Regions from separate parts of the Kitasatospora sp. NPDC051170 genome, predicted to be linked through region 2. Evidence: riboswitches for the same ligand, from Rfam matches in the RefSeq annotation. Region 2 holds a riboswitch; the other holds the start of a gene.
What was found. Region 2 has a riboswitch for thiamine pyrophosphate ahead of thiO (glycine oxidase ThiO). Riboswitches for the same ligand answer to the same signal wherever they lie in the genome.
Positions count from the first base shown of each region.

Region 1: linked by a shared signal. The riboswitch ahead of thiC (phosphomethylpyrimidine synthase ThiC) and the one ahead of thiO (glycine oxidase ThiO) in region 2 are both predicted to bind thiamine pyrophosphate.

Region 1 is NZ_JBITFA010000005.1:90,142-95,471, reverse strand. Features, by position in the region: gene ACIBCA_RS13520 (aldo/keto reductase) at 1-157, opposite strand, end outside; gene ACIBCA_RS13515 (NADPH-dependent FMN reductase) at 169-765, opposite strand; gene ACIBCA_RS13510 (helix-turn-helix domain-containing protein) at 878-1,714, shown strand; gene thiC (phosphomethylpyrimidine synthase ThiC) at 1,796-3,622, opposite strand; TPP riboswitch at 3,618-3,752, opposite strand; gene ACIBCA_RS13500 (DUF5326 family protein) at 3,907-4,095, opposite strand; gene tenA (thiaminase II) at 4,308-5,018, opposite strand; gene ACIBCA_RS13490 (cupin domain-containing protein) at 5,037-5,330, opposite strand, start outside.
Region 2 is NZ_JBITFA010000011.1:217,784-223,113, reverse strand. Features, by position in the region: gene pknB (Stk1 family PASTA domain-containing Ser/Thr kinase) at 1-503, opposite strand, end outside; gene ACIBCA_RS23620 (thiazole synthase) at 599-1,396, opposite strand; gene thiS (sulfur carrier protein ThiS) at 1,400-1,624, opposite strand; gene thiO (glycine oxidase ThiO) at 1,621-2,790, opposite strand; TPP riboswitch at 2,784-2,896, opposite strand; gene ACIBCA_RS23605 (NAD(P)/FAD-dependent oxidoreductase) at 2,963-4,249, shown strand; gene ACIBCA_RS23600 (Rv2175c family DNA-binding protein) at 4,283-4,648, shown strand; gene thiE (thiamine phosphate synthase) at 4,648-5,301, shown strand.

The DNA of each region.
Region 1 (5,330 bases), on a different contig from region 2:
TGATGCCCAGTTCGACGGCCCGGCGGAACACCGGTGCCGCGGACTGCTCGTCCAAGGCCCAGGGGTGGACCTCCTGCCCCGGGCCCCCGAATCCCATGCAACCGAGCGCGATCCGGCTGACCTGCAGCTCGGTGCCTCCGAGCGGAACGTACTCCATCGTCGCCGTCCTCATGCCGGGTAGGGAGCGGCCTCGCGCGCCGACCGGAGCGCGCCCGCCCACCAGGCCAGCTGATCGAGCAGGGTCTTGGCGTACCCGGGTGCCTCGGAGTCGAGCGGGCGGCCGTCCTGCCAGGCCGTGAAGTAGTTCGGGAAGGCCAGACCGTCGCGAATCGTCACGGCGTGCAGCTCGGTCAGCACGTTCTCCAGATGCAGCACCGCGTGCCGGCCGCCCGCCGCGCCCCCGTAGCTGACGAAGGCCACGGGCTTGGCCGTCCACTGGGTGAAGTGCCAGTCGATGGCGGCCTTCAGCGAGGCGGGGTAGCTGTGGTTGTACTCCGGCGTGATCACGACGAACGCGTCGGCGGCCTCCAGCGCCGAGGTCAGCGGCGCCATACCGGCCGGACGGGGGTAGTCGTCGCCGGCGTACTTCGGCGACGCCGCGGGGAGCGCCAACGGGATGTCGATCTCGGCCAGATCCACGGTGTCGACCTCGAATCCGCCGTGGGTGCGGGCCTGTTCGCCGACCCACGAGGCCACCACCGGGCCGAACCGTCCCTCACGGACGCTTCCGACGATGATCAACAGCTTGGGGTTCTTCTTCTCCATGCCCACCACGATCGGGCCGGCCCGCAGCCTTAACCAGACCGGGCTCAGACCAGCCCCCGCAGGGCCACCCTGAGCACTCCGCGGCCGGCGGGCGGCCCCCTATGCTCGCAGCATGGGTACGCCGTTGGGGGACTTCATCCGGGCCAAGCGCGACAGCATCCAGCCGGAGTCGCTGGGACTGCCCGACCGCGGCCGTCGTCGTTCACCGGGTCTGCGACGCTCGGATCTCGCCGTGCGGGCCGGCATCAGCGTGGAATACCTGACCCGCATCGAGCAGGGCCGTGACCGCAATCCCTCCGTACCGATCGTGAACGCGCTCGCCGACGCACTCAGCCTCGACCCCGCGGAGCGAAACCACCTGCGCTACCTCGCCAAGATCACCGGCGGTGAGTGCGCCGCCCACACCCGGCCCGCGCCACCGCCCCGCGGCGTCCGGCCGACCGTCCTCGAAACGCTTCGCCTCCTCGAACCGGGAATCGCCGTGGTGACCAACCGGCTGGGCGACGTTCTCGCTCGCACCAGCGGCTACGAACTGGTGCTGGGCGCAAGCGGGTTCCTCGAGGCGGACGCCCCCAACCTCACCCGCTACGTCTTCACCGACCCCGGAGCCCGGACGTTCTTCGCCGACTGGGACGACGTTGCGGACGAACACGCCTTCGACCTCTGGCTCGGCCCGTCCATCGAGAACTCCGAGTGGCTCACCACCGAACTCGCGCCCGTCGCCGGGCCCGAGTTCACCGAACGCCTGAACCGTCACGCGGTTCCACGACGCGGCGTGCTCCGGCTCAACCACCCCTCCGGACAAGAACTCCGGCTCCTGCGCGAGACGCTCGAACTCTCCTCCGACGCCCAACAGCTGGTCGTCTTCCTCCCGGCGGACGAGGAGACGGCCCACGCCGTCGACCAACTCCGCCACCCGTCCCCCGGCCGGCTCCGGGCCATCTCGTAACACGCTCCGGCCACCGTCCGAAGGCAGTCGACGGGGTTGGGGGATCACCGGATCCCCCAACCCCGTCACACAGGCCAACTGTCAGTCAACCAGCGGCAGGTAGACCTTGTTCCCCTGGGCGGCGAACTCGGCGGACTTCTCGGCCATGCCCGCGAGGGCCTCGGCGTCGAAGTCGGTGTTCACGGCGGTGGAGCCGACGCCGTGTTCGTCGCGGATCTTCTGGGAGATCTTCATCGAGCAGAACTTCGGGCCGCACATGGAACAGAAGTGCGCGGTCTTGGCGGGTTCGGCGGGGAGGGTCTCGTCGTGGAAGTCGCGGGCGGTCTCCGGGTCGAGGGCCAGGTTGAACTGGTCCTCCCAGCGGAACTCGAAGCGGGCGTCGGAGAGGGCGTCGTCCCATGCCTGGGCGCCGGGGTGGCCCTTGGCGAGGTCGGCGGCGTGGGCGGCGATCTTGTAGGTGATCACGCCGGTCTTGACGTCGTCGCGGTTGGGCAGGCCCAGGTGCTCCTTGGGCGTGACGTAGCAGAGCATCGCGGTGCCCCACCAGGCGATCATGGCCGCGCCGATGCCCGAGGTGATGTGGTCGTAGCCGGGGGCGACGTCGGTGGCGAGGGGGCCGAGGGTGTAGAACGGCGCCTCGTCGCAGATCTCCTTCTGGAGGTCGATGTTCTCCTTGATCTTGTGCATCGGGACGTGGCCCGGGCCCTCGATCATGACCTGGACGTCGCGCTCGCGGGCGATGCGGCCGAGCTCGCCGAGGGTGGTCAGCTCGGCGAACTGGGCCTCGTCGTTGGCGTCGGCGATGGAGCCGGGGCGCAGCCCGTCACCGAGGGAGAAGGTGACGTCGTAGGTGGCCAGGATGTCGCAGAGTTCCTCGAAGTTGGTGTAGAGGAAGTTCTCCTGGTGGTGCGCCAGGCACCAGGCCGCCATGATGGAGCCGCCGCGCGAGACGATGCCGGTCTTGCGGCGCGCGGTGAGCGGGACGTAGCGCAGCAGCACGCCGGCGTGGACGGTCATGTAGTCGACGCCCTGCTCGCACTGCTCGATGACGGTGTCCCGGTACACCTCCCAGCTGAGCTCCTCGGCCTTGCCGTCGACCTTCTCCAGGGCCTGGTAGAGCGGCACGGTGCCGATCGGCACGGGGGAGTTGCGCAGGATCCACTCGCGGGTGGTGTGGATGTTGCGGCCGGTGGAGAGGTCCATGACGGTGTCGGCGCCCCAGCGGGTGGCCCAGGTCATCTTCTCCACCTCCTCCTCGATCGAGGAGGTGACGGCGGAGTTGCCGATGTTGGCGTTGATCTTCACCAGGAAGTTGGTGCCGATGATCGCCGGCTCGACCTCCGGGTGGTTCACGTTGACCGGGATGACGGCCCGGCCGCGGGCCACCTCGGCGCGCACGTACTCGGGCTCCAGGCCCTCGCGCAGGGCGACGAACTCCATCTCCGGAGTCACCACGCCCCGCCTGGCGTAGGCGAGTTGGGTGACGGCCGCGCCGTCGCGGCCGCGCAGCGGGCGGCGCGGGCGGCCGGGGAAGACGGCGTCGAGGTTGCGCAGGTCGCCGCCGCGCGGGGAGGTGTGCTTGATGCCGTCGTCCTCGGGACGCGCCTCGCGGCCGTCGTACTCCTCGACGTCGCCGCGCTGGCGGATCCAGGAGTCGCGCAGCGGCGGCAGGCCCCGCCGCACGTCGGGCTCGTAGGACGGGTCGGTGTACGGGCCGGAGGTGTCGTACAGCGGGACGGTCCGGCCGTTGGTGAGGACGACCTCGCGGTACGGGACGCGCAGGTCGGGGCGGGACCCTTCGCGGTGGGCCTTGCGCCAGGCCGGGGTGGGGTAGCCGCTGCGGGCGCTGTCGGGGGCGGTGGCGGGGGTGCCCTGGGCAGACTGCGGCTGTGCTTCGAACGTGGTCATCTGACCTCATACTCCCTACGCCGGCATTACCCGGTCAGGTTCCTGCGGTCGACGCAGCCGTCGGTCCGTCCGTCGACGTCCCGGTCAGCGCCCTCTCAGCCCGGTGCTCCGAGCTCCCGCGTCGCAGGCGGTGTTGCCTGCACATGACGCCCAACACCGTAGCGATCCGATCCCCGCAGGTCCAGACGGCGTCACCGACGGACACGGGGCCGAAAACACCCGGGGCCCGGCTCCCCGGGGTGCGGGGGCCGGGCCTCAGCGGCTCGGGCGTCGGGGCCGACGGCTCAGCTCCTGGCGGCCTTCTTCACCAGGATCACCACGGCGGCGGCGATGCCGACGACCACCAGCAGCTTGATGATGATGCTCAGTACGGCGCCGACGAAGCCGATGATGTTCCAGGCCAGCACCAGGACCAGCACCGGGATGACGATGTTGCGCACCCAGGAGGGCAGCGACTTCCAGAGCTCAGCCATGTCGGTTCCTCTTCTCCCCTCGGGCCGGCTGCCGTCCGGTGCCGCATCCCGCTCGCTTTCGGTACTTCGATCGTACGGTGACCCCTGCGCCGGAACGAGGCCCAACGGCCCGGAGAGAACCCCGAGATCACCCCGACCCCGACCCCCGGGGTCGCCCCCGAGAACCGCCCGCCCGAAGCCCGGAACAGGCCCCGGCCACGGCTCCGCGCAGGTCAGACCGGCCAGCGCTCCCCGCGCCAGGCCGCGTCCCAGAACATCCACTCGTAGCGCGAGGTCGTCGTGAAGTGCTCGACCACCCTGCGGCGTTCGGCCGGGGAGATCTCCTCGCCGAGCCGGTCGGTGAGCGCGAGCACCCGCCGCACCACGGACTGGAACGCCTCGTCCCCGTACGTGGAGATCCACTTGGCGTACAGCGGGTCGGGGGAGCCCTGGGCGAGCAGCGCCTCGCCGACGCGGGCGTAGATCCAGTAGCAGGGCAGCACCGCGCCGACCGCCTCGGCGAAGGAGCCGCCGTACACGGTGGCCAGCAGGTAGCTGGTGTAGGCCCGGGTGGTGGGCAGCACCGGCTCGGCGGCGGCCTGTTCGGCGCTGCCGCCGAAGGCGGTGAGGAACTCGGCGTGCATGCCCTGCTCGGCGGCGAGCGCGCCGATCGCGTCGTCCGCGAACGCCCGGACCTCCTCCTCGCCGGGCGCCTTGGCGGCGCAGACGGCGAGGGCGCGGGCGTAGTCGCGCAGGTAGTGCGAGTCCTGGACGACGAAGTGGCGGAACGCCTCCCGGGGGAGGGTGCCGTCGGTGAGGCCGCCGAGGAAGGGGTGGGCGAGGATCTCGGCGTAGATCGGCTCGATCGACGCCCAGAGCTCCTCGGTGAGACTGAGGTTGAGGCCGGGGCTGAGGCTGGGGCTGCTGCCGGTGCTGCGGGTCATGCCGGCAACCCTAGGAGGTCAGTCCTCGGGAGGCGAGAAGACCACCAGCACCCGCAGTTCCTCGGTGATGTGGTGGAAGCGGTGCGGGGTGCCGGCGGGCACGTACACGACGGTGCCGCGCCCGACCGTCGCGGTCTCGGCGCCCACGGTCAGCTCGGCCCGGCCGCTGATCACCTGGTAGATCTCGTCCTGGTCGTGCGCGGTCTGGGTGTCGGTCGCGCCGGGGGCGAGGGCGTACAGCCCGGCGGACATCCGCGGCTCGCGCAGGAAGCGCAGGTACGCGCCGTCGTTGGCCGCCCGTTCGTCGTCCAA
Region 2 (5,330 bases):
GTGCCGAGCACCCGGACGAGGCCGAAGTCGGCGACCTTGACCAGGCCGCCGTCGGTGATCAGCACGTTCTCCGGCTTGACGTCCCGGTGGACCAGCCCGGCGCGGTGGGCGGCGCCGAGGGCGGCGAGCACCGGCTCCAGGACGTCCAGGGCGGCGCGCACCGACAGGGCGCCGCGGTCGCGCAGCAGGTCGCGCAGGGTGCGGCCGGGGACGTACTCCATGGCGAGGAAGGTGTTCCCGCCGTCCGCGCCCTGGTCGAAGACGTTCACCACGTTGGGGTGGGTGAGCCGGGCGATCGCCTTGGCCTCGCGGATGAAGCGGGCGGTGAATCCCTCGTCGCCGGCCAGCTGCGGGTGCATCACCTTGAGGGCGACGACCCGGTCGAGCCGGGTGTCGGTGCCCTTGTAGACGGTGGACATCCCGCCTGCGGCGATGCGCTGCTCGACCCGGTAGCGGCCGTCGAGCAGGGTACCGATCAGGGGGTCGTGCATTCCCGTGTCCACCCGGGGGAGTCTAGTGGCGCGCTCGGAGCCCGGACCCGGAGGGCGCCGCCTCCGGGACCGGGTTGTGACATGCGTGACGTGGCCGGGTGGCCTCGCTAGAACGCGGGCCGCTCCCGGGTGTCGAGGTCCGCGCGGCCGGCCATCGCGGAGGACGCCTCCGCGTGGAAGCGGCGCGGGATGCGGCCGGCCCGGTGGGCCAGGCGTCCGGCCTCGGCGGCGTGCCGCATGGCCTCGGCCATCAGGACCGGGTCCTGCGCGCGGGTCACCGCGGAGGCGAGCATCACCGCGGAGCAGCCCAGCTCCATCGCCAGGGCCACGTCGGAGGCGGTGCCGGCGCCCGCGTCCAGGACGACGGGGACGGTTGCGGCCTCGACGATCAGCTGGAAGTTGTGCGGGTTGCGGATGCCCAGGCCCGAGCCGATCGGCGAGCCCAGCGGCATGATCGCCGCGCAGCCGACGTCCTCCAGCTTGCGGGCCAGCACCGGGTCGTCGTTGGTGTACGGCAGGACGGTGAAGCCGTCGTCGACGAGGGTCTCGGCGGCGTCCAGCAGCTCGATCGGGTCCGGCAGGAGGGTGCGCTCGTCGGCGATCACCTCCAGCTTCACCCAGTCCGTGCCCAGCGCCTCGCGGGCCAGGCGGGCGGTCAGCACCGCCTCGCCGGCGGTGAAGCAGCCGGCCGTGTTGGGCAGGACGCGGATGCCGTTGCGGGTCAGCACGTCCAGGACGGAGCCCTGGGTGGTGGCGTTCACCCGGCGCATCGCGACGGTGGTCAGCTCGGTGCCCGAGGCGAGCAGGGCGCGCTCCAGGACCTCCAGGCTGGGGGCGCCGCCGGTGCCCATGATCAGCCGGGAGGAGAAGGTCGCCCCGGCGATGGTCAGCAGGTCGTCGGCCATCGGTCAGCCTCCCTGGACGGCGGTGAGGATCTCGATCCGGTCGCCGCTGCTCAGCGGCGTTCCGGACCACGAACTGCGCGGCACCACGGCCTCGTTGAGCGCGGCGGCGACGCCGGTGTTGGCGGCGCTGACGGTGGCCACCACCTGGGCGAGGGTGGTGGCGGCGGGCAGCGTGCGGGGCTCGCCGTTGACGGTCAGGGCGATGTCGGTGGAGGTGGTCTCGGTCATGCGGCGGCCTTCGTGGCGAAGCGGGTGGGGGTGAACGGCAGTGCCAGGTCCGGGAGTTCGCCCGTGGCCAGGTACGCGCCGAGGAGGTCGGCGGTCACCGGGGTGAGCAGCACGCCGTTGCGGTGGTGGCCGGTCGCGGCGACCAGGCCGGGCAGGGAGGTCGGGCCGAGCAGCGGGGCGTTGTCGGGCGAGCCCGGGCGCAGGCCCGCGGCCGTCTCCACGAGCGGGAGTTCGGTGATGCCCGGGACCAACTCGTGGGCGTCGCGCAGGAGTTCGTACACCCCGCCGGCGGTGACGGTGGTGTCGTAGCCCTGCTCCTCACTGGTCGCGCCGATCACCAGCTCGCCGTCCTCGCGCGGGACGACGTACAGGTGCTGCCCGCGCACCACCGCGCGGACGTTGCGGGAGAGGAAGGGCCGGTACGCCTCCGGGATCCGCAGGCGCAGGATCTGGCCCTTCACCGGGCGGATCGCGGGCAGCACGCCCTCGGGCAGGCCCGGCAGCCGGTGGCTCCGCGCTCCTGCGGCCAGGACGACCTGATCGGCGGTGATGCTCTCGCCGGTGCTCAGCCGGGCGCCGGTCGCGCGCCCGTCCCCGACGAGCAGTTCGAGGGCCTCGGCCCGGTGGAGCAGGACGTTCGCGCCCTCGCAGGCGAAGGTCAGGGCCCTGAGCAGGCGGCGGGGGTCGACCTGGTGGTCCTCGGCCACGTGCAGACCGCCGCGCACGCCGGGGGCGAGCATCGGCTCCAGCTTCCTGGCCTCGCGGCCGGTGAGCCAGGTGGAGTCCAGGCCGAGGCGCAGGTGGAAGGCGTGCAGCTCGCGCAGTTCCTCGCGGTCGTCGGAGTCCAGCGCGACGGCGATCGTGCCGCAGCGGCGGTAGCCGGTGTCCAGGCCCCCGCTCGCCTCCGACAGCTCGGCGGCGAAGGCCGCGTACCGCTCGTTGGAGGCCATGCCCAGGCGCAGCAGCGGCTCCTCGCCGTACTGGAGCTCGGTGACCGGGGCGAGCATCCCGGCCGCGACCCCGGCGGCGCCGTGGCCGTGCGAGGGGTCCACCACGACCACGTTCCCCGCCCCGCGCTGCGCCGCGCGCCAGGCGACGGCGAGGCCGATGACGCCCCCGCCGATGACCAGGACCTCCGTGTGGGCACCCGGTAGCAAGCGTGACAAAGCTGCTCTCTCCCTTCGCCGGTATGACCCGGATCAGGTTCGGACGGTCGCAGGCCGTGCCAGCCCGCCTCTCAGCCCGGTGCGCCGGGCTCCCGTGTGTGCCCCCACCTTAACTCCGGGGCGTCATCGGACCGAAGGCCCGTACGCAGGGTGGGACGGAGCCCTGAGTACAGTGACGGGCGTGGCAGAGCTGAGCGGAACTGAGCGGGTGGCGGTCGTCGTCGGTGCCGGGCTGGCCGGGGCGCAGTGCGCCCTGAAGCTGCGGCAGGGCGGCTGGCGGGGGCGGGTCGTGCTGGTCGGCGAGGAGCCGCACGCGCCGTACGACCGGCCGCCGCTGTCCAAGGACGTCCTGCTGGGCAAGGCCGACACCACCACCCTGGACGTGGACTACGAGGGCCTCGGCATCGAGCTGCTCCTCGGCCGCCGCGCCACCGGCCTCACTCCCGGCTCCCTGGCCCCCGGAACCCTGACCCCCGGCTCTCTGGCCCCCGGAACCCTGACCCCCGGAACCCTGCACACCGACGCCGGGGACCTGTCGTACGACGCCCTGGTGATCGCCACCGGCGCCGTCCCGCGCGCCCTGCCCGGCGCCGAGCGGGCCCACCTGCTGCACACCCTGGACGACGCGCTGGCGCTGCGGGCGCTGCTGCGCCCCGGCCGCCGGCTGGTGCTGGTCGGCGCGGGCTGGATCGGCGCCGAGGTGGCCACCGCCGCCCGCCAGGCCGGCTGCGAGGTGACGGTGGTCGAGGCCGGAGCGGCCCCGCTGCCGGGCGCCCTGCCCGCGGAGATCGGCCGGGCGATGGCCCCCTGGTACGCCGAGGCCGGGATCGACCTGCGCTGCGGTGTCGGCGTGGAGGCCGTGGAGGCGGGCTCGGTCCGGCTGGCGGACGGTTCGCACCTGCCCGCCGACGAGGTCGTCGTCGGCATCGGCGCCCGGCCCGCGACCGGCTGGCTGGCCGGCTCCGGCGTCGAGCTGGACGCGAGTGGCGCGATCGTCGTGGACGGGCGGCTGCGCACCGGCGTGCCCGGCGTCCACGCGGCGGGGGACTGCGTCAGCTACCCCTCCGCCCGCTCCGGCGCCCGGCTGGCCGTCCAGCACTGGGACCACGCGCTGCAGTCCGGCGGCGCGGTGGCCGCCGCGCTCCTCGGCCTCGGGCTCGGGCTCGGCGAGGACGCGGCGCCGTACGACCCGGTGCCGTACTTCTGGTCCGAGCAGTTCGGCCGGATGGTCCAGTACGCGGGCCGGCACACCGAGGGCGACGAGCTGCTATGGCGGGGGAGCCCGGAGGACGGCTCCTGGTCGGTGCTGTGGCTGCGCGGGGGCGTGCCCAGCGCCCTGCTGGCCGTGGACCGGCCGCGCGACCTCGCCCAGGGGCGCAAGCTCATCGAGCGCGGCGCCGTACTGGACCCGGCCCTCGCGGCGGACCCCTCCGTGGCGCTCAAGGGGGCCACCGTTTAGCTCCGGACGGCGCGGAGGTGGCAGTCTGGTGGCGTGAGCGAGATCGAAAGCAAGATTGAAACCCTGGTCCCCGAGTGGATGTACCTCCCCGACATCTCGGAGCAGTGGGGGGTGCTGGTCACCGAGGTCCGGGACATGGTCAGGAAGCGTGAGCTGATCGCGGTCCGCCGGGGCCCCAACAAGTCGCTGCAAGTCCCTGCCGCGTTCATCGACGGCCCGGGGCTGGTCAAGCACCTGTCCGGCACCCTGAACCTGCTGCGCGACTGCGGGTACAGCGACGAGGAGATCCTGGAGTGGCTCTTCACCGAGGACCCGTCGCTGCCCGGTAGCCCGATCCAGGCGCTGCGGGAGAACCGCGGCACCGAGGTCAAGCGCCGTGCCCAGGCGATGCTGATCTGATGGCGGCGGACACGCGGCGTGCGCGGCTGGCGGACGCCCGGCTCTACCTGTGCACGGACGCCCGCCGCGCGCAGGGCGACCTGGTCGACTTCCTGGACGAGGCGCTGGCCGGCGGGGTGGACGTCGTCCAGCTCCGCGACAAGGGCCTGGAGGCCAAGCAGGAGCTGGAGGCCCTGGAGGTCTTCGCCGACGCCTGCCACCGCCACGGGAAGCTGCTGGCCGTCAACGACCGCGCCGACGTCGCCCACGCGGCCCGGCCGGACGTGCTGCACCTCGGCCAGGACGACCTGCCGGTGGCCGCCGCCCGGGCGATCCTCGGCGACGACGTGCTGATCGGGCGCTCCTGCCACGCCGAGTCCGAGGTGGACGCGGCGATCGCCGAGCCGGGTGTGGACTACTTCTGCACCGGCCCGGTCTGGCCGACCCCGACCAAGCCGGGCCGCCCGGCGCCGGGCCTCGGCCTGGTCTCGTACGCGGCGAAGCAGGCCACCGACCGGCCGTGGTTCGCCATCGGCGGGATCGACCTCGGCAACCTGGACGAGGTCCTGGAGGCCGGCGCCCGCCGGATCGTCGTGGTCCGGGCCCTCACCGCGGCCGAGGACCCCCGGGCCGCGGCCGCCGAGCTCGCCCGCCGGGTGCGCGCGGCGGTCTGACCGTACGACCGCGGAGGCTTCCGCCGTCC